DNA from 3 places in the Dysosmobacter acutus genome. Region 2 is predicted to be linked to each of the others. Evidence: riboswitches for the same ligand, from Rfam matches in the RefSeq annotation. Region 2 holds a riboswitch; each other region holds the start of a gene.
The links. A riboswitch is a leader RNA that binds a small molecule or an ion and turns the genes downstream of it on or off. The one in region 2 is predicted to bind cyclic di-GMP.

Region 1 (12,132 bases), 1.0 Mb from region 2:
CGGACACGAATGGGCAGGTCACCGCCTTGACGCTGGCCCTCAGAAGCGGGGAGGCGGAGGCATGAACCAGAACCGTTCGACCCTTGTGCTGATGGAGCAGGTGGTGATGATCCTTGTGTTCGCCATCGCCGCCGCCCTGTGCGTGCAGGCATTCGCGCTCTCCAATCAGAAGTCCCGGGAGAGCGCGGCCCTGGACCGGGCGGTCCTCCAGGCCCAGAGCGCCGCGGAGCTGATGAAGCGGGCCGGAGAGGACCCGGCCCACGCCATGGAGGCGGCTCGGGAGGCCATGGGAGGCCAGATTTCCCAGGGAATGTGGTATGTGCTCTATGATTATGACTGGAACGCGGTCTCGGAGGGGGCCTCCTACCGGTTGGAGGTGTTTCCCGAGGCGCTTGGCGGCCTGAGTCCGCAGCAGGGGCTGGCACAGGCCGTGGTCCGGGTATCTTATGAGAATGGTGGGGAGATTTTCTCACTGCCCATCGCCTGGCAGGAGGTGAGCGGCCGTGGATGAGAACCGTTCCAGTCCGCCCACTGTGGGCGGAAGCTCGCTGCTGGTGATGTTCGCGGTGCTCTGTCTGGTGATTTTCGCACTGCTGAGCCTCTCCACCATGACGGCGGACGTGTCATTGTCGGAGCGCAGCGCCCAGGCGGTGACGGAGTACTATGCGGCGGACCGGGAGGCAGAGCGCGTTCTGGCGCTGCTGCGCCAGGGACAGACGGTGGAGTCGGTGGAGGAAACCCCGGCGGAGGACGGCGCCGTCTCCTGCCGCTATGCGGTGGCGATATCCGATACGGAGGAGCTGCGGGTCCAGGTGGACTTTGACAAAGACCGGATACATTATAATATAGTACAGTGGCAGGCGGTCTCCACCGGCGATTGGCGGTCGGAGGAGGAGCTTCCGGTTTATACAGGCTGAAAAGAGGAGCGGAGAAATGGCTGATTTGATCGAATATCTGCGCCGGGCGGTGGAGGACGGAGCGTCCGATATCTTCATTGTGGCCGGCGGCATGGTGAGCTATAAGCGGGACGGGCGGATTCTGCCTGTCAGCGACACAAAAGTGTTTCCGCCGGAGACGGAGCGGCTGATCGGGGAGATCTACCGCATGGCGGGGCGGGAGCAGGACCGCTACCTGAAGACAGGGGACGACGACTTTTCCTTTGCCCAGCCCGGTCTGGCCCGCTTCCGGGTCAACACCTACCGCCAGCGCGGCTCCATGGCGGCGGTGATCCGCGTGGTGTCCTTTGAGATTCCGGACCACAAGGTCCTGGGCATCCCCGACTCTGTGATGGAGGTGGCGGATGTGAGCCACGGCATGGTGGTGATCTCCGGCACGGCGGGCAGCGGAAAATCCACCACGCAGGCCTGCCTTATCGACCGGATCAACCGGACCCGCAGCGCCCATGTCATCACCCTTGAGGACCCCATCGAGTTCCTGTATCGGGATGAAAAGAGCATCATCAGCCAGAGGGAGATCGCCATTGACACGGAGGACTATCTCTCCGCGCTGCGCTCCTGTCTGCGCCAGGCGCCGGATGTAATTCTGTTAGGCGAGATGCGGGATTATGAGACCATCCGCACGGCCATGACCGCCGCGGAGACCGGCCATCTGGTCATCACCACGCTGCACACCCAGGGGGCGGTGAGCACCATCGACCGGATCATCGATATCTTCCCCCCGGCCCAGCAGGCCCAGGTCCGGACGCAGCTTTCCATGGTGCTGCACTCGGTGATCTCCCAGCAGCTTCTGCCGGGGAAAGAGGGCGGCCGGGTACCGGCGGTGGAGGTCATGCGGGTCAACGGCGCCATCCGCAATATGATCCGGGACAGCAAGAACTATCAGATCGACAACGTGATACAGACCTCCTCCGCGGAGGGGATGATTTCCATGGACCAGGCGATCTGGAAGCTGTATCAGGAGGGTGCCATCGGCGAGGAAACCGCGGCGGACTACGCCGCGAACCCGGAGCAGATGCGCCGCCGGCTGTCACAGGGAAAATAATCCGTCAACAAAAAGCAGAAAGCCTGGCTTTCTGCTTTTTGTTGCGTTTTGCGGGGAAAAGCGGAAAATGTATCCACTCCTGTAACGGCGGGAGAATAAAATGAACCGTGAAAACCGGCAAGTGGGGCAAAAGGACATGCGTCCCGGCCCGGTGACGGGAAAACTTGCTTCTGGAAAGAAAAAATGTAAAAAGAATTTCAAAATGTATCCGGATACGTAACCGGTGTCGTGTAAACTGAGTTCACAAGAGCAGAAAGGAGGCGGCATATGCACAGGGTACTGGGAAACGAATACCATACCACTGTCGTATGCATCGACTCTTATCAGGACAGGGTCCTGCGGGGAAGGCTGTACAACCTGATGCTGAATGGAGCGGTTCCCTTCACCGGGTTCATCGAATTCCTGCTGGCCATGGAGACGATCCTGGACCAGATGAACTTCCCGCAGCCATTTACCGCAGAGCGCTCCTTCCGCCCGGTGGACAAAACGCTTCCCCCGGTACGGACGGAAAACATGGAGCAGCAGGGCCAGGCGGCCACGTTCTCCATCAAAGTGATTTTCCGTCAGAACGCCAGCTGGCAGGGGACCGTTGCCTGGCTGGAGGAAGGGCGGGAAGAGAGCTTCCGCAGCGTACTGGAGCTTGGAATGCTGTTCAACAGCGCCCTGACTGATACGGGACAAAGCGATGAATACGAATTGAGAAAGACATCCCCGCCTATTTGACCCCGCACAGAGCACGAACAGACCACAAACATCAAACGAGTCAGCAAACAGAAATATCTGAAACGGCAAACCGCCTGAAAGGACGGGACGCAAAGTTCGGAGGCTAAAGCCCGCCAACCGGGGGCCATGCCTGTCCGGCCGCCACATATTTCGATCTCAAGAAGAAACGAAGGGAGAACGAAATTATGGCAACAACAAAGAAGAGGCTTTTGTCGCTGGTTATGGCAGTGGTTATGGCGTTCAGCCTGCTGCCCATCAGTGTGCTGGCCGCAAATGAGAGCGATGTCAAAAAACAGACTACGGAGCAGATCGTCAACAAGGGAGGAACCTCCTATTACATGGCGAACGGCTCCGACGGCAGCGCATCCAACTACGATGTGTCCGTCACCAAGGAATTGACGGCCACCGGAGTGGAAAATGAGTTCAACGTGAAGGTGAACGTCACCTATAAGAACGCAACCACCACCACCCAGAGCGCCGACGCAGCGACCACGCTGATCATCGATACCTCCGGCTCGATGGACTACTGCGCCGAGTGCGGAAACGACAGCATGGAAGAGAGCTATAAGTGGCACCAATACTGCCCCGACGGCAGCGGTAAGGAGTATGTCCGGGGAGAGTGGGTTTCTACCAGCAAATACAATGGTTATTATGCCTGTGCCAACTGCGGCAAAAGAGAACGCAATCACAATTCGGAGTTAGTTACCACCTATGAATGCAGCGACTGCGGCAGCACCCAGTCCCGGATCATGGCGGCCCAGGCGGCGGCCTGCGCCTTCCTGGACAGCTATGCCTCCGGCGCACAGGCGGGCACCCACCGCTATGTGTCTCTGGTGACCTTTGCACAGAGTGCAAATTCCCGGGATCTGGACACGCAGACCAGCGGCAAACAGTATTGGGTGGACGTTACCGACGCCACCGCACTGCAGCGGGCCAAGGACGTGATCAACGGCCTGAGCGCCAGTGGCGGCACCAACACCAGCGGCGGCGTGATGCTGGCCAACAACCTGTTCACCCAGAAAAGCGTGAACAGCCAGGTCGCGGGCATTGACAACAAGTTTGCCGTGCTGCTGACCGACGGCCAGCCTACTTACCGCAGAGACGCCAGCAGCAATGATGTGGGTTCAATTTCTAAAGACGGCGGAAATGGCTCTGAAACAAGCAGCTCCAACAGCCGAGCGGTAGAGAATACCTGCAAAACTCTGGTGAACTCCACCGGCGTGGACCTGTTCGCCATCTCTTATGGTTTGAGCGGCAACATTGTCAATGGCAGCGGCACGACCAAGACCATCACCAGCTGGCTGCAGGACGACTGTTATGTGGGGAAGCGTCCGGCCGACGATCCCACAAACCCCAATCGGAGCGACGTGTTCCTGGCCGGCAATTCGGCGGCTCTGAACAGCGCCTTTTCCTCCATTCTCAACAGTATCGAGCAAAGCGGTTCCACCGGTGAGGCGGCGGGCGATATCGTCTCCGGCGGAGCCGTGGAAACCAAGGATAAGTGCATCGGCTTTGTCCAGTTCACCAGCGCCAACGGCGCCACGCAGGCCGATGGTGAGATTGTCTGGAACCTGGCCGGAGCCGCCAAGGATACCACCGGCGTGCCCGAGGGCTACACCTCCTACACCATGACCTACAAGGTGCGCCTGGACAACACCCAGGATGGGTTTGTGGAAGGTCAGGCCTACTCCACCGGCGCGGCCTCCTTCACCTATCAGGACGCCAGTACCGGTAACGAGTACACCAAGACTTCCCCCGCCCCCATCGTGAAGGGCTATTTGGGCAGCCTGGTCTTCAACAAGGTCTCCCATCACACGGTGAACGGCGAACAGCAGAAGCTGCCCGGCGCGAAGTTCACCCTGACCAGCACCACCGCGGCCCCTTCCATCATCCGTGAGGCATCCTCCTCCGCGGAGGAGGGCCACAAGGGCGAGGTGCTGTTCGATGAGACCATCCCCTCCGGCTATACCTATACCATGAAAGAGTTCCCGGCTCCCGAGGGTTATGTGGCCAACGACAGTGAGTGGGCCGTGACCGTCAACTACGGCGAGGTCACCATCACCTCGGTGAAGGGCGACGACCTGAGCGAGGGCGGCAGCGTGGTCAACAAGCTGGCGCAGACCTACAAGGACCTCACCCTCACCAAGAGCTGGTATATGCCCGCCAATCCCCAGGGCGGCGAGTCTACCCAGCCCATCTACGTCAACGTGTATCAGGACGGCGGCAGCGAGGCGTTTGCCACGCTGTACCTGAACGGTTCCACGGCTACGGTAAATAACTGCGCCGACAGCAATGTCCGCGTCGCGGCCACCCAGAACACCACAACCAAATACTGGGAGTACACCCTCACCGTACCCGACAACAATCCGGAAAACGGCGGCAGCCATACCTACACCATCTCTGAGCCTACGCTGAACGGCTTTGATCAGAGCGGCAGCGGTTTGGCCCTGATCAACACCGCCACCGGCAAGACCTCGATCTATGTGGAGAAGGAGTGGATCCTGCCCGAGGGCGTGGAGCTCACCCTGCCCCGCACGGTCCAGGTGGAAGTGCTGCGCAACGGCGAGAGCTTCGGCGACGGCGGCCACACCTACCTGGATGTGGACAGCAGCAAGGCCACAGGCAACACGGCTGCCTCCCTTGAGCTGGATCTCTATGATAGCAACGGCGAATACTATACCTATACCGTCAGCGAGATCACCGCTTCCTCCTATCAGCTGGTGGGGATCACCGGCAGCGGCAGCGCGGCCGATCCTTTCGTGATCACCAACACCGTGGCCAATGAGACGGCGCCTGTGACGGTCAGCAAGACCTGGCAGGATGCGGGCGACGATTCCAAGCGGCCCGCGGCCATCAGCGTCCAGCTGCTCCGGGACGGCGCGGCCTACGGCAGCGCCGTGGAGCTGAAGGGCGAGAGCTGGAGCCACGAGTTCGGCAATCTGCCCAAGTACAGCTTCCTGGACAAGGACGGCAATGATACCACGGACCTGAGCAAGGTCGCCTCCGTGAAGGTCCACACCTACACGGTGCAGGAGTTGGGCGATTTTGACGGCTACACCTCCTCCGCCAACGGCCTCACCCTCACCAACACCCGTCAGGAAAACGGCGCCATCACCGTCACCAAGTACTGGGAAGACGGCATCACCGGCGGCCACACCGGCTCGGTTGTGGTGCGGCTGAACGACGGCGCAACTTATGAAGACAAGACCCTGAACGAAGGGAACGGCTGGACCGCCTCCTGGGAGGGTGTGCCGCAGTACGACGCCACGGGCAACAAGATTACCTACACGGTTTCCGAGGTCAGCGGCCCCGCCAACTACGTCCCCGTCATCTCCTATGGCGAGAACAATGAGTCCGCGGAGTTTGTGAATGGCGAGGCTTCCGTGACCATCACCAACACGCCCAACGGCAGCGAGGACACCACCTCCGTCACCGTGAACAAGACCTGGAACCACCCCGCGGGCTACACGGCCCCCGGCGCCACCTTCACCCTGTATCAGGCGAAGGAGGACGGCAGTGAAAAGGTCGCCTATGCGTATCCCGCGGACGCCGAGTGCACCAACCCCGCGGAGAACGTGACCGGCAGCTATACCTTCACCAATTTGCCCAAGTACTACTTTGAGCAGAATGCGGAGACCGGCGAGTCCGTTGCGGTTGCCTATGTCTACACCGTGGTGGAGTCTCCCGTCACCAACGCCAACGGCGACGCCTACACCAGCAGCCATGCGGTTGAGGACGGCCAGGATGGCAGCAGAACCTACAACTTTGTCAACACCATCACCGGCAGCGTCTCCGTCCAGGTCAGCAAGGAGTGGATCGACCTTCTGGCGGGCAGCGACAGCAGCCGCGCCGCCCAGGCCACCATCCAGCTGGAGCGCAGCACTGACAACGCCAACTGGGAGACTATGGCGGGCAAGACGGTGTCCACCAATGTGGATAAGACCTTCACCCCCTGGTCCGGCCTGGAGAAGTACGATGCAAACGGCCAGCTGTACATCTACAGAGTGACCGAGCAGACCGTCATGGGCTACGAAACACCCGTGATCTCCGACGATCTGGATAACTCCGCCAACTTTGCGTTCGAGGTAACCAACAAGCTGGCCCAGAGCACCACCGGCGCCTTCACCGTCACCAAGAACTGGGTGGACGGCAGCGCCGCCAACGCGGACCGGCCGGCCATCACCCTGACCCTGAAGCAGGGCGCCAGCGCGTATGGCACCGTCACCGTGGCGGGCGACGGCACGGTCGCTGTGGACGAGGGCGGCAAGCTGAGCGCCGACCAGGTGAGCGCCAACGTGAACACCACCAACAACAGCTGGACCGTCTACTTCAACGGTCTGGATCTCTACGACATCGGCGCTTCTTCCGTCACGGCCTATGTGTATTCCATCGAAGAGGCCAGTGTGGAGGGTTATCAGAGCACGACTGTCAACCACGAAAACAGCAACTCCGCCCTTATCACCAACACCCTGACCCAGGGCGTGAAGGACGCTACCGTCACCAAGATCTGGAGGGATCCCACCAACAATCATCCTGACGTGACCTTCACCCTGAGCGCCAAGACAGCAAGCGGCGCTTCCGTGACCACTGTCGGCGGAGCCGCCCTGCCCACCACCATTGTCCTGACCCAGGATGCGGCCAAGGCCAATGAGAGTGACAGCGACAACATCTACCTGGCCGAGGATGCTGACTCCAACAACTGGAGCTACACCGTTTCCGGCCTGCCCAAGTACAACGACAACCGCAGCGAAATTTTCTACACCTTTGACGAGCCCACCGCTCCCGCGGGATATACCAAGGAAGCCCTGATGAAGAACGGCGAGGTTGTGCCCAATGCTTTCGTCAACATCATTGAGCAGGAGATAATTCCTGTCGCCGGCACCAAGGCCTGGAACCGCACCGTCGAGGGCGACTACTATGTCCCCGGCGCCGTGGAGGGCATCTATGTGGCCCTGTACCGCGACGACAACCAGCTGGTTCCCGAGAGTGAGCTGGCCGAGGGCATCACCAATCCCCTGTATGTGACCAAGGGCGACGGCGACACCGACGCGCTGTGGAGCTTCTCCTTCGGCGATCTGGAGAAGTATGATGTGGACGGCGACGGCCATGAATACTCCTACAGCGTCAGTGAGGTGTATTACGAGACCGTTGAGGGCCAGCAGGTCCTGCGCAAGGTGGAGAACAACGGCTCCATCGTCTACGGAACCGACACCTACAAAGTCACCTACGGCGGGAACAACGCCATCAGCAACGCCTACGATCAGCCTCAGAAATACTGGTACCGCGTGGACACCAGCTATACCACCGTCCAGTCCGGCACCACCGTCTTCTCCTACAGTGCCGCCGGCACGGTGCAGGAGTTTGAGGGCCCCGGTACGCTGAGCGTCGACCCCGCGGACTATGCGGCGCTCAATGGCATTCCCTTTGAGTATGTCTCCGCCAACACCCGCGCCTTCATCGACGTGAAGGATGGGGAGGACACTCCGCTGGAGTTCACCGGGGATGTGTCCGTCACCGTGGATCAGATCAACCGGGTGTACGTGATCCATCTGGAGTACGTCCGCACCCTCTACAAGCTGACCACCAATTACTACTATGAGGGTACCACCAACGAGGTCCATCCCTCCACCACCGATCCCGGCCAGCTGACCGGGGTAGTCACGGACGTGAAGGACTATAAGGACCCCGGCAAGTACACCGCGACAGAGGCCTTTACCACCGAGCGCAAGCAGGCTCCCGCGGGTTATGAGATCGTCCGGGTCACCCTGCGCAACGGCACCGGCGAGGTCCAGACCGTGGAGGTGAAGGACGGCAGCGTCACCTTCCCCGACGGCGGAAACTTCAACAGCGCGGATGTGACCGTGACCTACTATTACGACAAGATCACCGCCGAGCATCAGACCGTCGGCGCGGAGGTCACCTTTACCAAGAAGGGCGACAGCGGCGAGACCGCCAGCAGCGGCAGCAACAGCCAGATCGCGGCCAACGCGGTGTTCGGGCTGTACAGCGACGCTGCATGCGAGACCCTCGTCAAGGAGATTTCCATCGGCGCGGACGGCAAGCTGACCATCACGGCCGGCAAGGGCCTGGCCACCGATCTGGCCGAGGGCAGCTACTACCTGAAGGAGACTGCGGCGCCCACCGGATACGTGATCGGCACGGAAACGGTCTATGCAATCGCCGTTGCTTCCAGTGACACCTCCTATTGGTCCAACAACGTCTGGTATCCCCAGACCACCTGGACCATCACCGTGGACGGCGGTACCGCCGGCAACATCGATGTGGTCAACAACATGCTGAAGGAAACCTACAGTGTGGAGTACTACTTTGAAACCGGCGTCAACAGCAATACCTATACCCAGAAGAGCGAATACCCCGATAAGACCGATTTGGTCATCACCTATTTCGACACCATTTTCTCCTCCGACTATGAGTTAGGCAAGGACGGCATGGGCCTGGTGCCCGATGGCTACAGCCTGAATGAGGCCAAGACCGGTCCCAAGACGCTGACCTATGCAATGGTCACCGGCGATCCGGCCCAGAAGGTCATCAAGCTGTACTACGATCTGGATATGACCCAGAGAGAGGACCTGTCCGTCACCAAGAGCTGGATCGGCGAGGAAAAGACCGCCACCGTGGGCCTTTATGAGACCGTGGACGGCGTGGAGACCCTTTCCGAGCGCACCGACGCGGTGAAGACCATCGTAAGCAACGCCACCTGGTCCGACCTGGATGAGTACACCGACGGCGGCAAGGCCATCACCTACGCGGTCTATGAGATCGTGGCCAACAGCGACGGCACCTACACCAAGGTAGCAAGCGGCGACACCGTCACCATCGACGGCGTCAAGTACCTGGTGAGCTACAAGGACAACAGCATCACCAACCGTGAGCTGCGGAGCGTTACCGTCACCAAGGCATGGAGCGACAGCACGCCTGACGCCGAGAAGGCCGAAGTCAGCTTGCAGCTCTATGCCGGCCAGACCCAGGTCAAGTCCAACGCGCTGAACATGGCCGTGGGCGACGCGGACGGCGTCATCACCCTGAACACCACTGCGGGCTACAGCGTGACTTACTCCGACCTGTACGCCACCGATGAGCAGGGCAACCGCCTGACCTATTCCGTCAAGGAACTGGATGCCTCCGGCAACCCGGTAGAGGCAGGCAAGCGCATCACGTTGGGCGGTGTGAATTTCATCGTCAGCTACAGTGGAACCACCGTAACCAACACCAAGGAGCTGGGCGCCATCATCGTCACCAAGTCTTTTGAGGGCGTCAGCGCACTGGGAGGCGACTTCCTGATCACGGTGAAAAACGGCACCGGCGCCAGCGCTGAGACTGTGGCCCTCCTGAGTGTGGACGGCAGAACCGTGAACGGCCAGCAGACCATGAAGCCCACCAGCGGCGACGGCAAGACCGCGCCTTACAGCTGGTATATCACAGGCCTGCCCACCGCCAACACCTACTATGCGGCGGAGTCCGGCGAAGAGATCGCCAACTACACCCTGCAGTCCGGCACGCTCAGAAGCGGCAGCACCACGGTAGATGCCAACAAGGCCATTGCCCTGAAGAACATCTATCTGCGCGATACCGTGACCATGACCATCACCAAGGACGTCACCGGTGATCTGAGTGAACAGGATTTCGCCAGGAACAGCTTCACCTTCAAGGTCTATGAGGGCGGCAGCCTGGTCAAGACCGTGTTCCTGCCCAAGGCGGACAACAGCACGAACAGCGCCGACTGGCAGGAGGAATTCCCCGTGAACACCAACACCACCTACACTGTGGTGGAAGAGGGCGGCAGCCGCGACGGCTTTGTCCTGAAGGTCAACGGCGGCGAGGACACCACCGCGCACAGAACCCTTACCAAGGATGTGGGCACCGCTTCCGTAACCGCAAGCTACACCAACGACTACGACCAGCGGTTTGTGGATCACAACCAGGGCTCCTTCCGGATTGAGAAGAAGGACGCCGGCAACAACAACGCGGCCATGGCCGGCGTGGAGTTCAACCTCTACACCGACGCGGACTGCAAGACCCTGGTCCAGATGGGCGCCGGCACCTCCAACAAGACCGACGACGAGGGCAAGCTGACCATCAACATCCCTGAGAGCTATCTCACCGGCACCGAGCAGACCTTCTACCTGAAGGAGACCGTGCCCGCAGGATATGTGGACAACGGAACCGTCTGGACGGTTAAGGCCACCAAGCCCGCCGACAACGCCGGCGAGCCCGCCGTAAAGATCACGCTCAATGACAACAAGACCTTCTTTGACCGCGTGTACACCTGGCTCATGGGCATTGAAGACAGCAACTGGGCCAACGGCGTCCTCACTGTCTACAACACCATGGAGGAGTACACCATCACCGTCAAGAAGGTGGACGGCACCGGCGCGGCCCTGAAGGGCGCTGCCTTTACCCTGGACACGGCGGCACTCACCGCGGATTCCACCGGCACCGTTTTCACCAGCGGCAAACTGAGCTACAGCACGGAGTCCATGACCATCGCAGAGAGCACGACTCCTGCCGGCTATGACGGCATCACCTCCGACATCCTGGTCGCCTACGACGTCCAGAACGGCAAGGTGGCCGGTCTGAAGGCAGCCGACGGAGCCACGCTCCCCACCGGCGTCACCATCGACGGCTTTACCGTCACCGTGAAGAACACCAAGCGCACCGTGGCCAACCTGCCGGTGCCCGCCTCCTTCTCCATCCACAAGGTGGACAGCGCGGACGCGACGGTGGCCAATGACCTGGAAGGCGTTGGATTCACCCTCTATCAGGCGGACGGCGAGACTGTCTACAAGGCTGAGGAGAAGACCGGGGCCACTGGCCTTGCTGCCTTCACCGGCCTGCAGACCGACGGCACCTACGTCCTGAAAGAGACCACCGCCCTGGAGGGCTACACCGCCAGCAGCAAGACCTGGACCGTGACCGTGAGCCATACCACCAGCGCGGAAGAGGTCAACGGCGACAACAACTGGCAGTCCAAGGACATCTACTCTGTTTCCGTGAAGCTGAATGACGCGGAGCAGCTGGACGCGCAGAAGCAGATGACCGTGGTCAATACCCGCGACACCGGCAAGATCACCGTGGGCAAGACCTCTAACTTTACCGGCACCTATAGCATCGGCGTGTACACCTATGACGCTGAGGCCGAAACCAAGTACACCCTGGTGGATACCGCCGCCAGCCTGACGATCAACTCTGAGGCCCAGAAGCCCACCGCGGACTTTGCAGGTCTGCCCACTGGGACCTATTATGTGAAGGAAGCCGACGCAGGTAAGCTGCATCACAGCCTGCAGACCACCTACACCGTAAACGGCGCGGCGGCTGCGGTCAACGCCGACGGCTATGTGGAAGTGAAGGTAGAGAAGGATGCCCAGATCGAAGTGATCTGCGACAACC
Region 2 (12,132 bases):
GCAGCGCCGGGTGGTGATGTGGTTTTTCCGCACTATCTCCCGCAGTACGTCGGACATGGCCTCCGGCAACAGGATGCGTCCGTCCCGCACAAGGTTTTCCGGCAGCGGCTCCATTGCGATCTTCTGAATTTTGCCGTCGGAGACGACCGCGGCTTTCACCGCGCTGCTGCCGATGTCCAGACCAAGATAGGTCATAAGCTCCCCTCCTCTATCTTCATTCCCGTTTTTGGGAAGTTTGTTCCGATTCAAAATAAGCTCAAATATGCCTGAACGGCCGGCTCCGCAGCCAATATGGACAAAAACGCGGCAGCGGCGATGGCCGGGCCAAAGGGAAACGCCCCCTCCCCGTCCTCTGTGCACACGCCGCGGAAAATCAATGCGAACGCAATGCCAAGGAAACAGGAGAGCAGCAGCGTAAAAAGATTGCAGCTCCAGTGGGAAAAGAGCCCGATGGCAAAAAAAAGCTTGATATCCCCGCCGCCCATGCTCTCCCGGCCCAGCACCCGGTCCATGAGCAGCACCAGTCCCAGCAGCGGCAGCGCCACGGCCGCCGCGTTGAAAACGCCCTTCAGCCAGAGGCTCCAGAAAGGGCCGCCCCGCAGGGCGGTGACGACGGTAAAGTCCAACGCGATCCCCAGCACCAGGGAATCGGGAATGTATCCCGTCTCCAGGTCCACCAGTGCAATCGTCAGCAGCACCGCCGTGAGAATCCAGAATTGCAGCGTATTCAGCGTCACGTCATAGCGCAGGACGATCAGCACAAAGGCTATGGCGGTAAATCCCTCCGTCAGGGGATAGCGGATGGAGACCGGCGCGCCGCAGTGGCGGCATCTCCCCTTTTGCACCACCCAGGAAATCACCGGAATCAGCTCCCGGGGCGACAGGGTGTGGCCGCAGGCGACGCAGTGGCTGCGGCCTTTGGCAGCGCTTTCCCCGTGGGCCATGCGCCAGGCGCAGCAGTTGGCAAAGCTTCCTGACACCAGTCCAAACAGCGCGGAGAGGGTCAATATGTAAATCGTGACAGCCGGCGTGAGATGCAGCATAAGCCCTCCCGGAATGGTGAATCATCGCAAGCGGGAGCCGCAACCCATCGGCTCCCGCCCGCGGCGGTTCAACGGTTGTTCAGCGGGGCAGATTCATCCCCGCAGTGGGTTGAGGAAATGTACGGTGATTTTATTTGCCCTTCCACTGACCGTTCTGATCGATCTCAGTGTAATATTGCAGTTTATACTCAGTGCCATCACCAAAGGTAATTGTTGTTCCGCTGACAGAAGCATCACCAGTGATGGAGGAGTCGTAGTTGTGCAGCACTGTCTCCATGTAAGCGGTGCGGATATTGGCGTCGTCGGCGGCCTTCTTGGCGGTGTTCAGGGACGCGTTGAAGCTGGGAACGGCGATGGCGGCAAGGACCGCGATGATGGCCACCACGATCAGCATCTCCATCAGGGTAAAGCCTTTTTTCAAACGTTTCTTCAGGTTTTTCATTGTATATTCCTCCTAAAAATTATAATGACAATCACTTTTTTATATCCATCCGGGAGCGGGTTGAACTTCCGGAAGAATTGCACTCTCACATGACCCCGTTGTACATGGCAAACATGGGCGCGTAAACCGCCAGCAGGATAAAGCCCACAAGCAGCGCCAGGACGCAGATCACCACCGGCTCCAGCAGGGACAGCGCCTTCTGGGAGGCAAGCTCCGTCTCGTTGTCGTAATAGGAGCCCACCACCTCCAGCGTGGTCTCCATGGTGCCCGTTTCCTCACCCACGCCGGTCATCTCCATCAGCAGCTCCGGCAGGTACTGGCAGCGCTTCATGCAAAGCCCAAGCTGCTTGCCCTCCTCCAGTCCGGGCACCATGCGCAGGACCTGGGAGGCAATGCAGTAATTGTCCATCACCTTCCCGGTGGTGGACACCGCCCGGATCACGGGCAGTCCCGCGGCCAGGAGCGTGGACATGGTGTTGGCAAACTGGGAGGCGCTTTTGAGCACGGCGATCTTCCCCAAAACCGGCAGGTGGAGATGGATCCGCGCAAAGAGAAGTCTCCCTCTCTCCCGCTGCCCATAGAGCTTCAGGGCAATGAGAACCGCGGCCAGAATCCCCAGCGAGGCCAAGCTGTAATTGGTAAAGAAATTGGAAAGGCCGATCAGCATCCGGGTGGGCAGCGGCAGCTCCGTCCCCATGGCGGCAAAGCTTGAGAGGAAGACGGGAACCGCCACCACCATGATAATCGCCACCACAACCACCGCCACAACGACGGTAAAAAGGGGATAGGCCATGGCGCTTTTCACCTTTGCCCTGGTGCGGGAGGACTTGTCATAATATGTCTTCAACCGGCCAAAGGCCACGTCCAGCGTACCGGACTCCTCGCCGGAGCGCACGGTTTCAATGAATGTGGTGGGCAACCCCCGGCCCTTACTCTCAAAGCTCTGGGCCAGGCCGAAGCCGGAGGCCACATCCCCGGCCACCTGCGTCAGAATTTTCTTTAGCGCCTTGTCGTTGGTCTGCCGGGCGATCAGCTCCACCGCCCGGACCACCGGGATGCCGGAACCCAGGAGGATCGAAAACTGGGAGCTGACCACCGCCAGCGTCTTCTCGCTGATCCGCCGCGGCGGCAGCACCTCCCGGTGCAGGATGCTTTCACGCTGCTCCACCTGGGCGATCTTCGTCACCACCGTGCAGTTCTCTTTGATTTTGGCCACGGCCTCATACTCATCAAAGGCCTCGACCACACCGCTGACCCTGGCTCCGTCCCGGGAGATGGCGCGATATTTGAAGGCGAGCAAATCAGATCACCCCTCTGCTCAGAGATTCTTTCGGACAAAGTCCGGATCATGGGCCGCCTGGCGGGCCGTCTCGGCGGAAATTTTACGCTCCCGGTACAGCTTCAGCACGGCGTTATCCATGGAGATGCCTCCCTCGGCCGCCGAGGTAGCCACCGCGCTGGCGATCTGGGGCGTCTTCCCCTCCCGGATCAGATTCCGGATGGCGTGGTTCACCACCATCAGCTCGCAGGCCGCAGCCCGGCCCTCCCCGCTGCGCAGCGGCAGCAGCTGCTGGCTGAGCACCGCCTGGAGCGTCATGGACAGCTGCATGCGAATCTGGCGCTGACGCGCCTCGGGGAACACATCCACAATCCGGTCCACGGCGTCCGCTGCGCTGCCGGTGTGGAGCGTGGTCAGCACCAGGTGCCCCGTCTCCGCCGCCGTCAGCGCTGTCTCAATGGTATCGAGGTCCCGCATCTCGCCGATAAGCAGGATATCCGGATCCTCCCGCAGCGCCGAGCGCAGCCCCGCGGCGTAACTCCGGGTGTCCGGACCCACCTCCCGCTGATTGAATACGCACCGGTCCGGCGTGTAGAGATATTCCACCGGATCCTCCAGGGTGAGGACATGCTCACAGCGGCTGTGGTTGATGCGGTCGATCATGGCCGCTATCGTGGTGGACTTGCCCGAGCCCGTCTCGCCGGTGACGATCACGATTCCCCGGCGCAGCTCCGTCAGGGCGGCCACCGCGACTGGCAGGCCCAGGGACTCCAGCGCCGGGATTTTCTCGGCAAGCAGCCGCAGCGCTCCGGAGTAGCGGCCCTGCTGGCGGAACAGGTTGAAGCGGACCCGGCGAGAGGCGATGGTATCTGCGCCGTCCCACTCGCCCGTGCGCTCCAGATCGGAAAACCCCTCGCCGGCCAGCTCCCGGGCAAGGCCCTCGCAGCTCTGCGCCGTAAGCGGCTCCTCCCCCTGGGGGCAGAGCGTTCCGTTGATGCGGAATCGGGGCGCGAGACCACAGATCAGATGCACGTCGGAGGCGCCGGCCTCCGACGCGCTGCGAATCAATTCCTCAGCTCTCATAGTCATAATCGGCGGAATTGGTGATCCGCCTTGCCTCCTCTATGGTAGTAACGCCTTCTATCACCAGACGGCGGCAGTTGTCCGCAAGAGAGGTGAACCTGCCTTCCCGCCGGACCAGCGCGTCTATCTCCTCCCGTCCGGCTCCGGCGGAAATGGCGCCGCGCAGTTTCCGGTCCACTATCAAAAGCTCAAATACGCCGGTTCGGCCCCGGTATCCTGTGCCGAAACAGGCAGGGCAGCCGCGGCCCCGGTAGAATTTATGTTCCGTGCCCGGCTGAAGGCCTATATCCGCCAGTTCTTCCTCTGAGGGCTGGTACTCCTCCCTGCACTCAGGGCAGATCCGGCGCACCAGCCGCTGGGAGATCACGCCGCTCAGGGCGCTGGCGATGAGGTAGGGCTCCACGCCGATGTCCAAAAGCCGCTCCACCGTGGAGACGGCGTCGTTGGTGTGGATGGTGGAGAGCACCAGATGACCGGTGAGGGCGGCGCGCATGGCGATCTGAGCGGTCTCGCCGTCCCGGATCTCACCCACGGCGATGATATCCGGATCCTGGCGCAAAATGGCCCGCAGCCCCCCGGAAAAGGTCATGCCGGTCTTCTCATTGATCTGCACCTGGTTGATGCCCGCGATGTTGTACTCCACCGGGTCCTCCAGCGTCACCAGATTCACCTGCTCCCGGTTCAGCTCCCGGATCATGGTGTACATGGTGGAGGATTTTCCCGATCCGGTGGGACCCACGATCAGGATAACGCCGCTGTTCTGGCGGATCAGCCGCTCATATTTCCCCAGGTCTTCTCCGGTTAGCCCGATGCGGCCCTTATCCAGCAGCCGGGCGCTCTTATCCAGCAGCCGGATGACAACCTTCTCACCGTAGATGGTGGGCAGCGTGGACATGCGCAGGTCCACGTCCGACTGCTTGACGCGCACGTTGGCCCGCCCGTCCTGGGGCACCTTGCGCTCGGTGATGTCCATGCCGCCCATGATCTTCAGCCGGGAGACCACCGACGACTGCAAATCCTTGGGCACCGACATGACGGCGCGCATCAGTCCGTCGATGCGCATGCGCACCCGCAGCTCGCCCTCCTCCGGCTCCAGATGGATGTCGCTGGCCCGCTCCGAGATGGCCCGCTCAATGATGGAATTCACCAGCCGGATCGTGGGCGCCGAACGGGCGTCGTCCCCGATCTCGTTTGCCTGAAAAGGGTCCGGTCCCCGGCTCCCCTCCGACGCGCGCATCTCCCGCTGCATCTCCTCGATGGCCCGGGCCGCGCCTTCGTTTCCATAGAGGGAGGCGATGGCCCGGCTCACCGCCTCGGATGTGGCGATCATGGGCACCACACGATGGCGGGTGGCGGTCTTGACCTCCTCGATGGCCATAAAGTTCAGCGGGTCGGTCATGGCGATGTAGAGCGTGTTCTGATTGAGCCGTACCGGAACCAGGGCATGCTTTTTGGCGATTCCCCTGGGGATTGTCTCCGCCATCCTGGGCGGGATGCTGATCTGGCTCAGGTCGATGAACTCCACGCCCAACTGCATCTCCAAAGCTTCGATAAACTGCTGCTCCGTGATCACCTGTTCGGCGATCAGCTCCTCGCCCAGCCTCCGCTTTGACTTTTTTTGGTTTTCCAGGGCGGCGGACAGCTGCTCGTCGGTGATGAGATTCACAGACTTGAGCAGATCCCCCAGTCTTGTATACGCCATGAACCTACGCTCCTTCAGTCCCGCACCGCAGCGTGCGGAAGCAAAACTCGATTTCTCTTGAGATTTCTCCGGCGGCAATGGTATAGCTTCCTCTGAACACCCCGTCTTCATACAAGAGGGAAAACCCGGAAAGCTCCAGATTGGAATAGGCCCCGTCGCTGAGCAGCGGCATGATCCCGAGCCCATCGGCATCCCTGTCAAGGGGAGAGGGGGTAAGGCAGAGCTTTCCATCCTTCAGAAACAGCCGTCCCCCGGAAACGCCGTAATCCGGATTTGTAAAGCGGTCCTCTCCCTCCCACAAGGCATAGCGCAGCACGTCGCCTATCGCCGTATCCACCGTGTCGGCCAGCGTGGCGCTCTCCGCGTTGAAAAGGGAGATGCGGTAGGTATCCGACGCGGAGGCAAGGCCCAGCCACATTGTGGCAATCAGTATCACCAATATCGCCACGGCGGCCAGAGTCTCCACCAGGGTAAAGCCCCTGCTCCTTCTCATCTCACCGCCCCTCCTTTACAAGGGAATAGGAGGTCAGCCTTCCCTCGCCGCCCACCACTCGGACTTCATAGGTCTCCTCTCTCCCGCCGCCGCGGATGGAGACCTCCCCTGGCGACGACTGGAGCGGATCGCATAGTTCGGCGGCGTTCCGCTCCCCGCGGAACGCATTTTCCCGCTCCCTTGCGGACTGGTTGAGCTGGATTCCGCTCAGGCACATCCGCACCATCATCAGACTGGCCAGCGTCACCAGTAAAATGGCCGTCAGCGTCTCCACCAGCGTCTCTCCTCTGCTGAAGCGTTTACCCACGGCCGGCACCTCCTTTGGCGATGGTGCCGCCGTCCCAGGCGATCACCGTGGTGTCGGTGATGGTGTAGACGTCATAGGTCTCCGTCACCCAAACCTCCTCTCCCTGCTCGTTGACCTCCGTGGTCTCATGGGAGCAGAAGGAGGTTTCCCTGGCCTCCGAATGGGTCAGCGTAGCCTCAAAGGTGAGGGTCATCACATAGTCGGAGCTGTCTGTGGTAAGGGTGAGCACAGCCCGGTAGGTTTCATCCATCTCAAGGGCCACATGGACCTCATCCATATGCCCGGCGCTGACGGTGTAGTCGCCCGCCCCCGTCCGGCCGCAGAACACCGGCCAGGCGGCATCGGTGAGAAAGTTGTCGTCTCCCGTGAGGCCGCCGCAGCGCCCGGCGGTATCCGCTTCCCAGCCGCAGGTGTACTCGGTGCGGCTGGTCCAGCCGCTGCACTCCGAGCCGGCCAGCGTCTCCTGAAGAAGACGCGCCGCTGAGCTCAGGGAGAGATAAGCCTGCTCCTGCGTCCGGCGTCCCTTGAGCCGGGAGGCGCTGGCGGTGGCCGACCCCAGCACCACCGACCCCACCAGAAAGAAGATGAGGCAGACGCCAAGGGCCAGCAGCAGCGACGCGCCCCGCCGGCTATGCAGTTTTGACCTGGCACCGCCCATGTGGTCTCCCCTTCTTATCCAACGAATTCCACCGCGGGTTCCTTGCTGTCATCATAGCTGATCCGGAAGCGGTAAGCTGTTTTTCCATCCGTGAGCACAAGGTCCGTGGTCTCCTTGGCGCCCCTGATGATATCCGGGTCGCTGAGCAGGTAGAGGCGCATCCCCTCCGGCGCCAGTTCCGGCATCTGCCTCAGGGCGCTCAGGTTCATACGGACCGTACCGCCCCGGCTGCTGGTATAAGCCACCGTCCACTCCGATTCGTCTTTCCGTCCGCTGAGCAAAATGCCGTAGCCCAGTGGGTGCCAGTTTTTCTCCCGCACCGGCCACCGGGACGCCGGTTCCCCGTCCGCTCCGATGCTCAGTCCCACTATCATGGACTCCCCATCCGGCCCGCCGGCGCTGTTCTCCCCGCAGAGGATCACGGCCCCCAGATCACCGGCTGCGATCTGCTTGCTGCTCAGGGGCCAGTCTCTCCAGTGGTCCAAGGCGGAGAGCCGCGGATAGGGATAGGCTTTCCCCTGAAGTTCCTGCGCCCGGGGATGGCACTGCGCCGGCGCCGTCTCCAGCGTCCAGGGCGCCGCCATCCGCAGCATCGTGAGATCGTTCAGCGTGATGGGCTGGCCCACGCCGCCTTGAAGCGCCTCATTGTATCCCGGCCCATAGCCCCACCGGCAGTCTTCCGCCGCACCCGCCGGGGCCACGCCGTACCGGCGGGCGCCGCCTTTGATCTCCGCCACGCTGTAGCACCGCTCCGCGCGAAGGCTGCCACCGGTCACCGCCGCGATTCCCGCGGCGGTATTCTTTGCCGTCACGGAACCGGCCGCATAGCAGTCTATGATAGCGCCGGCCGTACAGACCAGGGCGCCCGCGCTGCCGCTCTCCGCCGTTACCGCGCAGTTTGCATAGGAAGAAGCGATGGTGCCGCTGTTTTCCACCACCAGCCCCGCCGCGTTCTCTTGTCCGGAGGACACGGTACCAGCCGCGTAGCAGTCTGAAACGCTCCCGCCGTTGCGGAAAACCAGCCCCGCCGCAGGCCCCTCGGACGCCACGTCGCACCGGGCCCAGGAATTTCTGACATATCCGCTGTTGAGAGAGACCAATGCCGCCGCGGAATCCGCGCCGGTCCCCGTTACGCTGCCGGTGGCGCCGCATCCCTCCACCGTCCCTGTATTCGCGCTCACAAGAGCGGCGCAGGCGTCGCTCTGGCGGATTTCCACACCCTCTGCCAGCAGATTGCGCAGCGTTCCGTTGCTCCAGAGAAACAGTGTGTCCCTCAATCCCGTGATCCGGTTGCCTCCGCCGTCCACCGTGCAGCCCAGGTAGTTGTCAATCCGCGCCGTGGAGGCCCGGGCCTCAATGTCGTGGGTCTGCTGGAAATACCACCAGCCGCCTGCGTGGCCGCCGATGTTCTCCAGGTGCTCCGCCGTGCGGAGCTGGAATGGCTCCCTCTCCGAGGGAGAAAGGGCATTCAGGGACAGCGCCGCTCCAAAATAGGGATTGATGGCAAGGGAGCGGCGGGTCTTGGTCTCATAGACCGTTTTCCCCGGCAGCGGATAGGGATCCATCAGGTCCTTCCCTTTGGCGCTGAGGGGATGAAGCTCACCGCTGACGCCGCCGAAGCGCACTGTGACCGGGGCGTCCAAGGCCGCGCCGCCATAGTCCCGGAACCATCCGGCCGCCGATTCGCCGCTCAGCAAGAGGACGCCGTAGCCGGCCTCCGCGATGGACCTTTCATTTCCGGCAAGGCTGTCTTGCAGCTTCTCCTCCCGATCGTAGCCGTAAAAGCCCCAGGAGCCGTCCCCATACCGCTCATAGTAGCACAGGCCATAGGGAATATCCGCCTCCACAGGGGCCTCCGTCTCCAGCGGCCAGTCGCCGTAGTGATCCGACGTCACCATGGGGAACGGGAACGCCAACCCACGCAGCTTTTCGCTGTGGGGGTGGCTGTTGCGCACGCTGTTGTCCGAGCTCTCCAACTCTCCATAGGAGGCTGCCGTCAATCCGATCTGGCCGGTTTGGGGAAAGTCATCGTTATAGCCGCTCTGGACCAGGTAGACGCATCCGCTTGCGCTCAGCGCGCCCTTGCCGTAAAAAGCGCCGGAGGCGGTCTGAGCCGTCACCTTCCCGTAGACGCGGCAGCCGATGCACCGCACCGTTCCGCCGGCATTGCCGATGGCGCCGCCAGCCTGGTCCTCCTCCGCCCGCTGGGCGGTGACCGGCGCGCTGAGCGCGGCGGTCACGGAGGCCGTGGTATAGCAGTCTCTGATCTCCAGTTTCCCGCCTGTGTTGCAAAGCCCCGCCAGGCCGCCCACCCTTGAATTTCCCGTGACCGTACCCGAGGCGTAGGAGCGCTCCGCGGATAGGGCGCCGTCCACCAGGCCCACCAGACCGCCCACATACCAGTTTCCGGTGACATCCACCGCCGAAAAGGAACCCTTCATCTCCAGGGTGCCGCTTCCGCACAGGCCCACCAAACCGCCCACGGAGCTGCCGCGGGCCGCCACAGAGCCGGAGTCCTCCTGCCAGGCTCCGCAGTTTTCCACCGCCGACACCCCGTCGATTCTGCCGGCTAAAGCGCCCGCGCAGCTCCCGGCGGCGCTGACGGCCGCATCCTTCATGCGGACATTGCGGACCGTGCAGTCCCGCAGGGAGGCAAACAGTCCCACATTGTCGGCGCCCCTGATCTCAAACCCCTCAAGCAGATTCCCGCAGCCGTCATAAACTGTGCCGCCGCTGAAAAGAACGCTGTTTTCAATGGGGGAAAAAGCAGACAGCGGCCGCTCCCCCGCCGACGCGCCGGGCATCGCAAGCTCCTGCCAATTGTCCGGGGCAAACTTGATGTCCGCCGTCTGACGGATGCTGCTTCCGGCCCGCCCGTCATAGCAGTCGCCGCGCAGGTTGTTCAAATGGCGCAGACAGGCCACATCTATCTCCACGGCGCCCTCCGCCTCCCGCTTCTGCGCAAAAAGGCTGTTCACCGTGGTCCAGGTCTCGCCCCGCAAAACCCCTTCTTTCCCGCTGTAGGTGATGACCGCCGTCACAGTCAGATTGTCACCCGGAGTCAGACGCCCTTCGGTGAGCTCCGCAAAGTGCTCTCCCTGTCTCAGGCTGTCCAACAGCAGCCTTGTGGTCACCTCTCCCGTGGCAAGTACGCTGAATTCCGCGTCGCCGCCCGTGTAGCTGCGGCTCCAGCGGTGGTCCGCCGCCCCGGACTCGTCGGTCACGGTGAGCGCCAGCGTCAGATTTCTCTGGTCAACCACCGCCTCTTTCAGTCCGGCGCAGTGAAACGCTATATAAAGGTCCTCGCTGTTCACCGCCTCTATTGTGGGCCTGAGCGCCGGACTCCCCCCAGCGGCAGCGGCGGAGAAGCCGCCGTAATAGCCGATCTCCTCAGCCCTCCGGTCCTCACGGCTGCGGCTGGACAGGGCGGTGACCTCCGAATAGAGCAGCGGCCGCTCAGCATAAAAAAGTCCATAGAGGCTGCCGCCTGCCGGGTCCAGCTCTATCAAAAAGCTGCCCTCCGGCGCCAGCGTGGAGAGTGTCAGGCAGGTGTCGGGAAAGAGCTCCTCCGCCTGGGAGGAGGAGATGTAGTAGAGGCTGGTCCAGGCGTCATCCTCCGCGTCCTGAGGCTTTGCCCCCAAGGTCTTCAGGCTCTGCTCCCGCGTCAGGGCGTCCTGAAGTTCCGCAAGAGTGCCTGTGGCCCTGCGGCCGGTCAATTCATTCTGTGCCGTGAGATAGAGGGAGCGGGCAGTGTCGTCCAACTCCCGCAGCTTCAGGCTCCGGCGCAGCGTGATCACAGATGGAATGGCGATTGCGGCCAGCACCACGACCAGCACGACGGCCAGCAGCGCCTCCTGAAGGGTGAAGCCGCGATTTTTCCGATTTCCCATTGCTGCCCCCTCCCCCAAGCGATGCAAACCCCGCTGCTCCCTCTCCAGATAAAATAAAAAAACTGCCGCTGTTAAGTTACAGCGACAGTTTTTCCATGGTTTCACATCAATACAGGCAATGATTCCCCGTTGAAATCCATTTCCCCTATTTTTGTGTTGCAGCTGGCTGTCGTAGATAACTGACGATCCTATAGCTTTGCGTCGCCGGCTTTCGCCGGGTTTGCCCTACACATACGCTCATGTTACCACGCAGTCTTAAAAATTTCAACTCAAATCTTGTGTTTTTCTTTATTTTTCAGTATTTCCCACGGTCGACGCAGCCCCGGTTTCCCCGGTCCGCAGCCTCACTGCTCCCTTTCCCGGGGAACTCCATAGAGGTCATGTGCCCATCGGAGAATTTTTTCCTGACAGGCGACCAGCCCCTCCCCACGCAGCAGTTCCCGGAACAGGTCGTCGGCATCCATCTGCCCCTGCGCCGCGTCGTGAAACTCCGACTCAGACATCTCCGGCACCATTTTGATCCCCAAAGCGTCCACAAGCTCCAGCAGCGTCAGTTTGGTCATATCGCTCCCCCTCTCATTTTGGACTTATTTTGGCCTAAAATGGAAAACCTATGCAAAAAGCGGTTTACCTGTTTTTATGCCCATATCTCCGGTCGAGCCGGGGACGCGCCCGGAATTCAGGCCATAAGCCGCACAGCGGCCAGCATGGACAATTTTTATTTCCAAGCGGCGCTCAGAAATAAAAAGCCCTCCCCGGAGGGAGGGATATCTATTCTATCTTATCCAGCAAAAATGCGATGGCAAACCCGCCGAAAAAGCTTGCTGCCGCGCCAAGGGCTTCTCCGGCGCCGGAATAGGCCGTGGGGATGATCATCACCGTGGAGGCGATGACAATTCCCACCACGGCGTGAAAGGCCACCGGGTAATGGGAGCGGAAGAGGTAGCTCATCAGCCGGGACAGCAGCGCCACCGTCAGCACCAGGCCCGGAATCCAGGCGGTCATCACCACGATGTCCAGATTGGAAATGCCCTCCGTTAGGTGCTGGTAGAGGCCCAGGGCCATCAAAATAGAGGCCGTGGTCATGCCGGGGATCACAATGCCCAGTCCCCACAGGATTCCGCAGAAGGTATACCACCAGAAATTAGGTTCCACCTGTACAGCGGCAACATGGCCCACATAGTAGAGTCCGGCTCCCATGGTTAGGGCGCAGACCGTCAGGGCCGTCCAGGCGG
Region 3 (7,926 bases), 180 kb from region 2:
CCTGCGCCTGGTACAGGGAACCTTGGAGCGGCACGGCTGCCCTGCCGCCTGGCCTTTGGGGAGGAACAAGGGAACAATGGACGAACCGGACCTTTTGCAGCTGGCACTCTGCATTGATTACATAGCGCAGTGCAGGGCAGGGATTGATGCGGCGGCTGCAAAGCCTGCATGGGATAGACTCAGGCTCCAGGAGGCCGGGCGGATGCAAAAGGCCTTAGAGGAGGCGGAACGGATCACAGTGCGGATGCTGATCTCCCTTTTTCATGAGGAAGCATCAGAGGGACAGAAGGAAAAATAGGAATTGAGCAGGAAGGGTCCTGAACCCAGACGGGATCAGGACCCTTCCTTGATCTGCTGATTGACCCACTCTACCGCTTCCGGATAAAACATCCGGCGGCCGTCGGCCTCCAGAACCGGCACAGTGGTGAACCCAAGCTTACGCATGGCTTTTGCGTCTGTACATTTTTCGTAGGAAATGCCGCTTTTATCCAGTAGCTTTTCTAAAAAAATGCAGTTGGTACAGTTGAGCGTATACAAAGTTGCCTGCCCCAGAATAAATCCCTCCTTATGCTGTCAAGCGTTTGAGATTCGGAAAACGCACAGAGATAGTATAGGCAGATGGGGACAGGTTATACCGCAAAAATCGACTTTTTTTGGATAGAAGGAAAGGCCTGCCGGTGACAGGCAAACCGGGTCCGCGGGGCATACAATGAAACAGGCGCGTGGTGAATCAGCGCGCAATCATCTGAAAGGAGCTTCACTCCATGCCAACAGAAAAAAATCTCCGGGATGTACCGGCAACGCCGCTGCCGGAAAACACCCCTGTTGTTCCCTTGCCACCCATCGTACCGGATGAGGGAGACACCCCGGTGGTTCCCCTGCCGCCCATCGTGGATCAGCCTCCCGCGGCAAATCCGGACCAGACGCCGGTAATTCCCCTGCCGCCCATTGTGGACCAGCCTCCCGCAGCGAATCCGGACCAGACGCCGGTAATTCCTCTGCCGCCCATCGTGGGTCAGCCTCCCGCGGCGAATCCGGACCAGACCCCGGTGATCCCTCTGCCGCCCATTGTGGGCATCCCCATGCCCGGCGTCCGCCCGGAGTACCCCGGATACGCGACGGTTCGTTTTCTCAACGCTGTAGCGGACGGAGAGCCCGTCCGGGTGGCGGTAGGATCCAGAACCGTGGCCAACAATCTGGCGTTTGGAAACCTTGGCAATTATTTCAATGTGATTGACGGATTCCGTACAGTCACCATCTACAGCGTCCGTTCTCCCCGGACTGTGCTCTACCAGAGCAGCGTACCCATGAGCGCCGGGGAAGTGATCACCCTGGCCATCGTGCGCTCCGGCGGAGTGCTGGATCTGGTGCGGGTGTCGGATAAACCCTGCAACAACCGCCCGGCCAACCGGGCCTGCATCCGCGCGGTGAATCTGGTCTACAACAGCCCGGCCCTCGATGTGGTGCTGGCGGACGGCCGGGTGGTCTTTACGGATGTGCGCTATAAAGAAGTAACGATCTGGCGTCAGGCGCGGCCCAAGGAGTATGATTTCTACATTGCCCAGACCCCGTACTCACTCAATCGGATGTATGACGATATCCAGACTGTGGAGGACCTGCCTCTGGCCATGGCAGGCTACTATCTGCCGGGCTACGGTTCCGTGGATCCTCTGGTGTCCTTCTACGTAAATGCCAGAGCCGGAGCCATGGATACCATCTATATCCTGGGCAACTGGAACATTTCCCAGGTAATCCGCACCAAAGTGGTGGAAGATTATTAACGCCAACTGACAAAACAGCGTAAAACGCTGCTTTTGCGCGCTTCTCCGACGGAGCCGGAGGAGAATAAGGGGTTTCAGGCCGTGGGGCACACCGCGCCCCACGGCTTTTTTGCCGCTTTGCAATAAAAAGAGACCGGAGCATCAGCTCCGGTCTCTTTCGCACTTGTTATTTCGCCACGGTTTCGCAGTAGCGCATCAGGATGGTAGCCACCTGGGCGCGGGTCGCGTTGCCCTTGGGAGACAGGGTGCCGTCGGTCTTGCCGGTGATGAGCTGCTTGCCAACCGCCCAGTTCATGGCGGAGACGGCATACTCGGAAATCTCATCGGCATCGGGGAAGGAGGTCAGGTTTTCTTCCAGGGTCACGGCCTCCATGCCCTTGTACTGCGCATAGCGGTACAGGATCGCGGCCATCTGCTCCCGGGTGATGTTGCTGCCCGGTGCGAAAACATCCTCGGAGAAGCCCTTGACGATGCCGTTGGCATTGGCCCAAACCACGGCCTTGGCACAGTAGCTGTCCGCGGCCACATCAGAGAAGGAGGGCGCGGCGGTCACGGCGGGAGAACCCTCCAGGCGGTAGAGCACGGTGACCAGCATGCCGCGGGTCATGGTGGCGTTGGGGCTGAAGGTGGTGTCGGTGGTGCCGTTAAACAGGCCGTTTTCCACTGCGTACTTCACTGCGTCATAGCACCAGTCGTTCTCATTCACGTCGGTGAAGGGGTTCTTCCAGCCGGTGGGCGGAGTGACGACGGAGCCGCCGCCGCCACCACCGCCGCTGGAGTTGGCGGAGAACTTGGCGGTTGCGGTAACATCCTTGCCATTCAAAGCATCCAGGAGCTTGTCGGTCAGGGTGGTGTAGGTTCCGTCGATGCCCTCAAAGGTCCAGCCGCTGAAGCTGTAGCCGCTCTTGGAGGCGGTGGGCAGTTTGTCGCCCACGTTCAGGGCGTTAAAGGACTGGCTTTCAGCCACAATGTCATTACCGTTCTTGAAGGTGACGGTGGCGGTGCGGGCGTCGGCTTTCAGAACGAACTTGCTGAAGCCGTGGGTCACGGTGAAGGTGGCGGTCTTGGAAGAGTCTCCCTCAATCGTGGCGTCGTAATAGTAGACGCTGCCGTTGGATTTGGTGTGCTGAACCTTCAGGTTCTCCACGGAGAACCCATCGGGCAGGGGAATGGTGATGGTCACGGGAGTGGTGACGGTCATGGGCTTGGGGGAACCGACCACCGCGGCGTTGACTTTCAAATCAGGATTGTCATTGCCTTCCGGAATCTCCTTGACCAGTTCGTCGCCCTCGCTGACATTGGCAGTGGTGGCCACGGTGTTGTACATGGGAGTGATGTTCAGCTCCAAAGTGACCAGAGCGTCGCTGCCCTCATCCTTGACGCAGTCCTTCACCTCGATGTTCAGATAGGGCTCCACCACGATGGTAACGGACTCGTCAGCGATATCGATTTCCGCCTCTTCCAAGGCCTTCTTGACACTGGGACTATCGCTGGTCAGCGTGGTGTTCTGGGCCACCTTGTTGGCAACAGTCTCCAGGCCTTCGGGAGCAGGGGCGGTTTCCAGTGCCGCGGCAGCTTCCTTTACCTCATCCTTGGCATTTTCGGGGAGAGGAGCCACGTTGGGAGGAGACACGACCACTTCAACTTCGGTCTTCTTCTCCTGAACAGCGTACTTATAGGTGACGCCGCCGGTGGTGTAGTCCTCGGTCACAGCCAAATAATCAGTGGCAAGGTAGGCGGTGGGGTCAGAGGTAAACCGTCCGCCGGTAATGAAGGACTTCATATTGTCGGAGAGAATGGCGCCGACCTTACCGGAGAAATAGCCGCCGGTGATGGAGAAACCGTTCTCTTCGATATAAGCTGCGCTTGGATTCGCTTCATTCTGGACATGCGCCAGGTTGTACTCATCAATGGCATAGTAGGTGGGGCTGATGAATGTGCCGCCGGTGATGGTGATGTCCATGTGGCCATAGTAACTCGTTGCGCTCTGATTGCCCTTGGAGACAATGGCAAGAGCGGTGCCGAAGTTGTAGTTACCGCTGCCGCTTGGCTTATACTTACGGGTTCCGTCTCCGCTGTATGTGGACTGGATGGTTCCGCCGGAGACGGTCAGCTTACCGGAATCGATCTCAATACCACACCAACCCTTGATGACCGCGTTGCCGGAAATGGAGGTGGTGTTGGCACCGGGGAGATAGAGGGCGCAGTCCTGGACGCTTTCCACTGTACCGCCGGAGATATTGATGGTAATGCCGCCGTTATCGGTTTTGCTGTCGCGGGTCCCATCTCCGCTGATGGCAAAGTTGCCGTCCGTTGTCCCATTTTTATAGGTGTTGCGGACTGTGCCGCCTGTCATATTCAGCGTGGCGCCGCTGCCCCTTACATAGACGGTAGCGCCCTTGCTGCTGGTGATGGTGCCGCTCTTCAGATTCAGCGTAGAGAGGACGGCCTTTTCCGGAATATGCACGCCGCTGTTTTCATACGCGGTGTTGCCGGTGATAATCAGGCGCGCACCGTTGTTCAGTGCGATGGTTCCGGTGCTGCCCTGAATGGTTACTTTAGCTCCGGTATCGATGTTGATCGCGTAATCGGAGGTAATGGTCTTTCCGTTCAGGTCCAGTGTAACCGCCTTGTCGCCGCTGAAGGAAAGAACGCTGTCCAAAGTGGTGTTCTTTAGCATGCGGATTGTCTGTCCCTCGCCAGCCGCAGCTACGGCTTCGGCCAGGGTGCCGTACTTGTCGGTGCCGATCTGAGCAACCGCGCTGTCGCTGACCATGTAGCTGTAGCCGTCCTTGTCGCTGGGCTGGACATAATAACCTGCTGCAAGATACTTGCTGTCCAGCTTGGCGGAGAAATAGCCGCCGGAAATGGAGATGGTCTCTTCCACTTCGGTGGTATCAGAGAAGAGCATGCGAACCATTTCGCCGGACACGCTGGAGAAACAGCCGCCCTGAATGGTCAAAGACAGGGGGAAATTGTAGCCGCATTCCACGTAGACGGCATCGCCGGTCAGGTCCGAAATGCCGCTGGGAGTAGATGCCTCCGGAATTTCAGATGTTGCCCGGGTACCGCTGATTTTAGCGCCATTCTCAATGATAACGTTGCCGCCCTTGATGCCGAGGCCGGTAGAGCCGGTGATCTCTGTGCCGCTCTTGATGGTCAGGGCGCTGTGCTCCTTACCGGGGAAATAGACGCCCTCGCCGGTGGTGGAGGTCACCTTGACGCCGTCTAAGACCAGCTTGACTCCGGGAACTTCACCGTTCAGAACCACGCCGAAGTTGCTGCCGACGATTTCGCCGCTTTTGGCACTGTCAGTCAGGGTGATGTTGGCATGGCTTGGGGACAGGACGCTCACCGGAACAATACCAAAGCCGTATTCATTAGAAGAACCACCCAATGTATGGCCATTTAGATCCAGAGTATAGGTGGCATAGGCCAGGGCTTCGGTGTGGGAAGACGAATCCTGTTGCATGACCACCACGTCGTTGATCTGGCTGGAGGATGTGTCGTTCTGGCAGGCAACAGACAGTGCGTTGACCAGAGCTTCATAGCCTGTCCTGCCGATTGTGGCGCCAAAACTGCTGGTAGCGGCCACCTTGCCGTTTAAACCGTTCTGATCACCGATGCTGTAATCATCGGGGATGTACTTAAGGACCGTGGCCCGCAGTGCCTCCGGTACAAAACCGGCCGTAATTTCTTTGGCGGCCATGGTGAAGCTGCCGACGGCTCCATCGGTGACGGTCAGGGTCCCCACATTGATCAGCTCAGCACCCGTGGACACCAACTTGGCCAGGGAGCCTCCGTAGCTCACCGACTTATTCTGGGCATTGATAGATGTGTCTGCGGGCAGGGAACTCAGCTCCACGTCTGCAAGCAGCAGAATGGGCTTTCCGTTTGCTCCCGCGATTGCCTCGTCGATGGTTTTATAAGAGGTGCCGCCGTTGACATCGGCGACGTAGGCCACGGAGCCGGTCTCCGGAGCGGCAATGGCCTTGGGATATGCCTCTTTGTTGGCGTCATCCGTATTGGCCACGACCATATAGGGGGCTTTTACAAAGTCGCCGACATTGCTGTTTTCGGTATAGTAGCCGCCGACGATCTCTACATTGGCAGGCTTATTGCTGGCAATTGTGCTTTCGGCGCTGTAACAGCCGCCCTCTATCCGAATATGGCCGCCTGCGTTATCTGCGGTGCCGTACATTTTCACAGTACCTGAAACCTCTGATTCGCCCTTTATCACAAGAGTGCCCTGGGAACTCCAGGTGATAGAAGCGGCGGGCTTGTCGGCAGTGGCGGTGATGGATCCTCCATCTACCGTGAAGGTGCCGCCTGCGTTAGAAACTACTGCATAGATGGATTCGGAGCTTCCTCCGCTTACCGTGCAGTCTGTCAGCAGGACATCATTGGAGGTGAGGTCAATGGCATACGTGCTGGTGCCGCCGTTTACGGTGCAGCCATTCAGGAGCACCTGGTCCGCCGTACCTTTAATTGCGGCGCTGCCCTTGCCAGTCATTTCAAAGGTGCAGTTGGTAGCAGTTAGGGTGCTGCCGGAGGACAACTTTACTGCAGACCCTGTGGAGCTCTTCAGCGTGCAGTCCACCATCACTACGGGAGCATTGATTGACAATCCGTCACTTTTCTCATAGGAGACAGTGCCGTTTTTCAAAGTGATCTCCGCCTTCAAAGAAAACCAGCCGGATTCTTTTGCAATCAGAGAATACTGATTCAGATCAAGCGTGACCTTTTTGCTGATTGTCACACTGCCATCATATGTTGTGGCAGTTACATCGCTGAGCAATGTGACGGTATCGCCGTCACCGGCCGCATCAAGAGCGGCAGCCAGCGTGGGATATGCTGTACCGTTCACTTCGGCCTGATCGGTGCTTTGCGGCGCGTCATAGGTGACCGCCTCCTCCGGAAGCTCGGCCGCCTGTTCAGGCTCCTGGGTATTCTCCAGCGGCTCCGTTGTAACCTCCTCAGGCGTGGTCGGCACTTCCGGCTCATCCGCCAATGCGGCAGTGGGCAGGAGGGAAAGCGCCATGCACAGAACAAGGAGAACACTGAGTAGCTTTTTCCTCATAAGAATCTTTCCACCTTTCTTCATTTCCTTGAATCTCTTCCGCGGGAAAAGATGCTGGCGTGGATCGATAAAATCACCTCGAATCAAAAAAGAGCCTGCCGCATTCCTATTTGGCAGGCCCCGATTTCCGTTCGAGAGCGGGCAGCTGGCTGGCATACGAAGATCGATTAGCCCCTATAGCATTGCGTCCCTGTCTTTCAACAGGTTTGCCAAATAGTATGGATGCGGGATGCCGGAAGACAAGAGGCGGAGGAATTTACGGCTCATTTACGCTTGGCAAAAGAAAACCGCCTCTGCCGCTGGCAAAGGCGATTACAACACAATGTACGGGAATAGCTTTGCCAGCCCAAAATGGATTTGGTCACTCAGCATACTCCTTATGTTGGCTCTTATTATACAGGAAATGGGCGGGATAAGTCAATAGAAATGTGCAAAATTTAACATAAAGCGTCACAATGCATTTATGGAAGAGTAAATTCAGGTCTGACTTGTTCCGGATGCGCTCTGCCGCGAAAAAAACCGCTCCGGGAATTTTCTCCCGGAGCGGGGCTGGATTACGCCTGCTGGAGGTCCGCGCAGGTAAAGTATTTGCGCAGCGGCTTTTGCAGCAGCGCAAATACCACGACGCACAAAATGGCGTCGGGCAGGGCCCAGGTCATGTTGTACAGGAAGGAGTAGACCCACTCGTTGGTCATGGCCATGCCTAAGAATTCATCCGGCATATATTCGGCCCAGACCGTGGCGCCCACCACAAAGCTGGAAAGGAAGCGAAGGAAGGTGCCGACAACAGTACCCAGATAGATGCCGCCCTTTTTTCCGCGGAAGAATCCCGCGCCTACTCCTAAGAGCGTGTAGGCCACCAGGTAGTCGGCGATCATGGTGGTCCAGGAGATGGCAATTCCATTTCCAAGGAAATACTGCATCAGCCCATAGACGAACCCAACGCCAGTGCCCCAGGCCAGGCCGTAGCGGAAGCAGAAGAAGATGATGGGCACCATGGCGAGGTCGATGGAGCCGCCGCTGGGCAGGGGCTCAATCTTGATGTAGCTGAGCACCTGGGCCAGG

Region 1: linked by a shared signal. The riboswitch ahead of KQI82_RS06665 (Cna B-type domain-containing protein) and the one ahead of KQI82_RS11565 (hypothetical protein) in region 2 are both predicted to bind cyclic di-GMP.
Region 3: linked by a shared signal. The riboswitch ahead of KQI82_RS10775 (S-layer homology domain-containing protein) and the one ahead of KQI82_RS11565 (hypothetical protein) in region 2 are both predicted to bind cyclic di-GMP.

What each region holds. Positions count from the first base shown of each region.
Region 1 is NZ_JAHLQN010000001.1:1,361,811-1,373,942, forward strand. Features, by position in the region: gene KQI82_RS06640 (DUF4860 domain-containing protein) at 1-65, shown strand, start outside; gene KQI82_RS06645 (hypothetical protein) at 62-511, shown strand; gene KQI82_RS06650 (hypothetical protein) at 504-917, shown strand; gene KQI82_RS06655 (type IV pilus twitching motility protein PilT) at 934-2,001, shown strand; gene KQI82_RS06660 (hypothetical protein) at 2,269-2,724, shown strand; cyclic di-GMP riboswitch class I at 2,779-2,870, shown strand; gene KQI82_RS06665 (Cna B-type domain-containing protein) at 2,910-12,132, shown strand, end outside.
Region 2 is NZ_JAHLQN010000001.1:2,409,974-2,422,105, forward strand. Features, by position in the region: gene pilM (pilus assembly protein PilM) at 1-195, opposite strand, end outside; gene KQI82_RS11525 (prepilin peptidase) at 246-1,043, opposite strand; gene KQI82_RS15805 (prepilin-type N-terminal cleavage/methylation domain-containing protein) at 1,174-1,485, opposite strand; gene KQI82_RS11535 (type II secretion system F family protein) at 1,571-2,785, opposite strand; gene KQI82_RS11540 (type IV pilus twitching motility protein PilT) at 2,804-3,847, opposite strand; gene KQI82_RS11545 (GspE/PulE family protein) at 3,837-5,549, opposite strand; gene KQI82_RS11550 (type II secretion system protein) at 5,554-6,042, opposite strand; gene KQI82_RS11555 (type IV pilus modification PilV family protein) at 6,044-6,349, opposite strand; gene KQI82_RS11560 (hypothetical protein) at 6,342-7,007, opposite strand; gene KQI82_RS11565 (hypothetical protein) at 7,022-10,897, opposite strand; cyclic di-GMP riboswitch class I at 11,052-11,132, opposite strand; gene KQI82_RS11570 (hypothetical protein) at 11,242-11,460, opposite strand; gene KQI82_RS11575 (DUF368 domain-containing protein) at 11,669-12,132, opposite strand, start outside.
Region 3 is NZ_JAHLQN010000001.1:2,233,898-2,241,823, reverse strand. Features, by position in the region: gene KQI82_RS10785 (hypothetical protein) at 1-298, shown strand, start outside; gene KQI82_RS10780 (DUF4397 domain-containing protein) at 765-1,781, shown strand; gene KQI82_RS10775 (S-layer homology domain-containing protein) at 1,948-6,861, opposite strand; cyclic di-GMP riboswitch class I at 6,999-7,082, opposite strand; gene KQI82_RS10770 (energy-coupled thiamine transporter ThiT) at 7,416-7,926, opposite strand, start outside.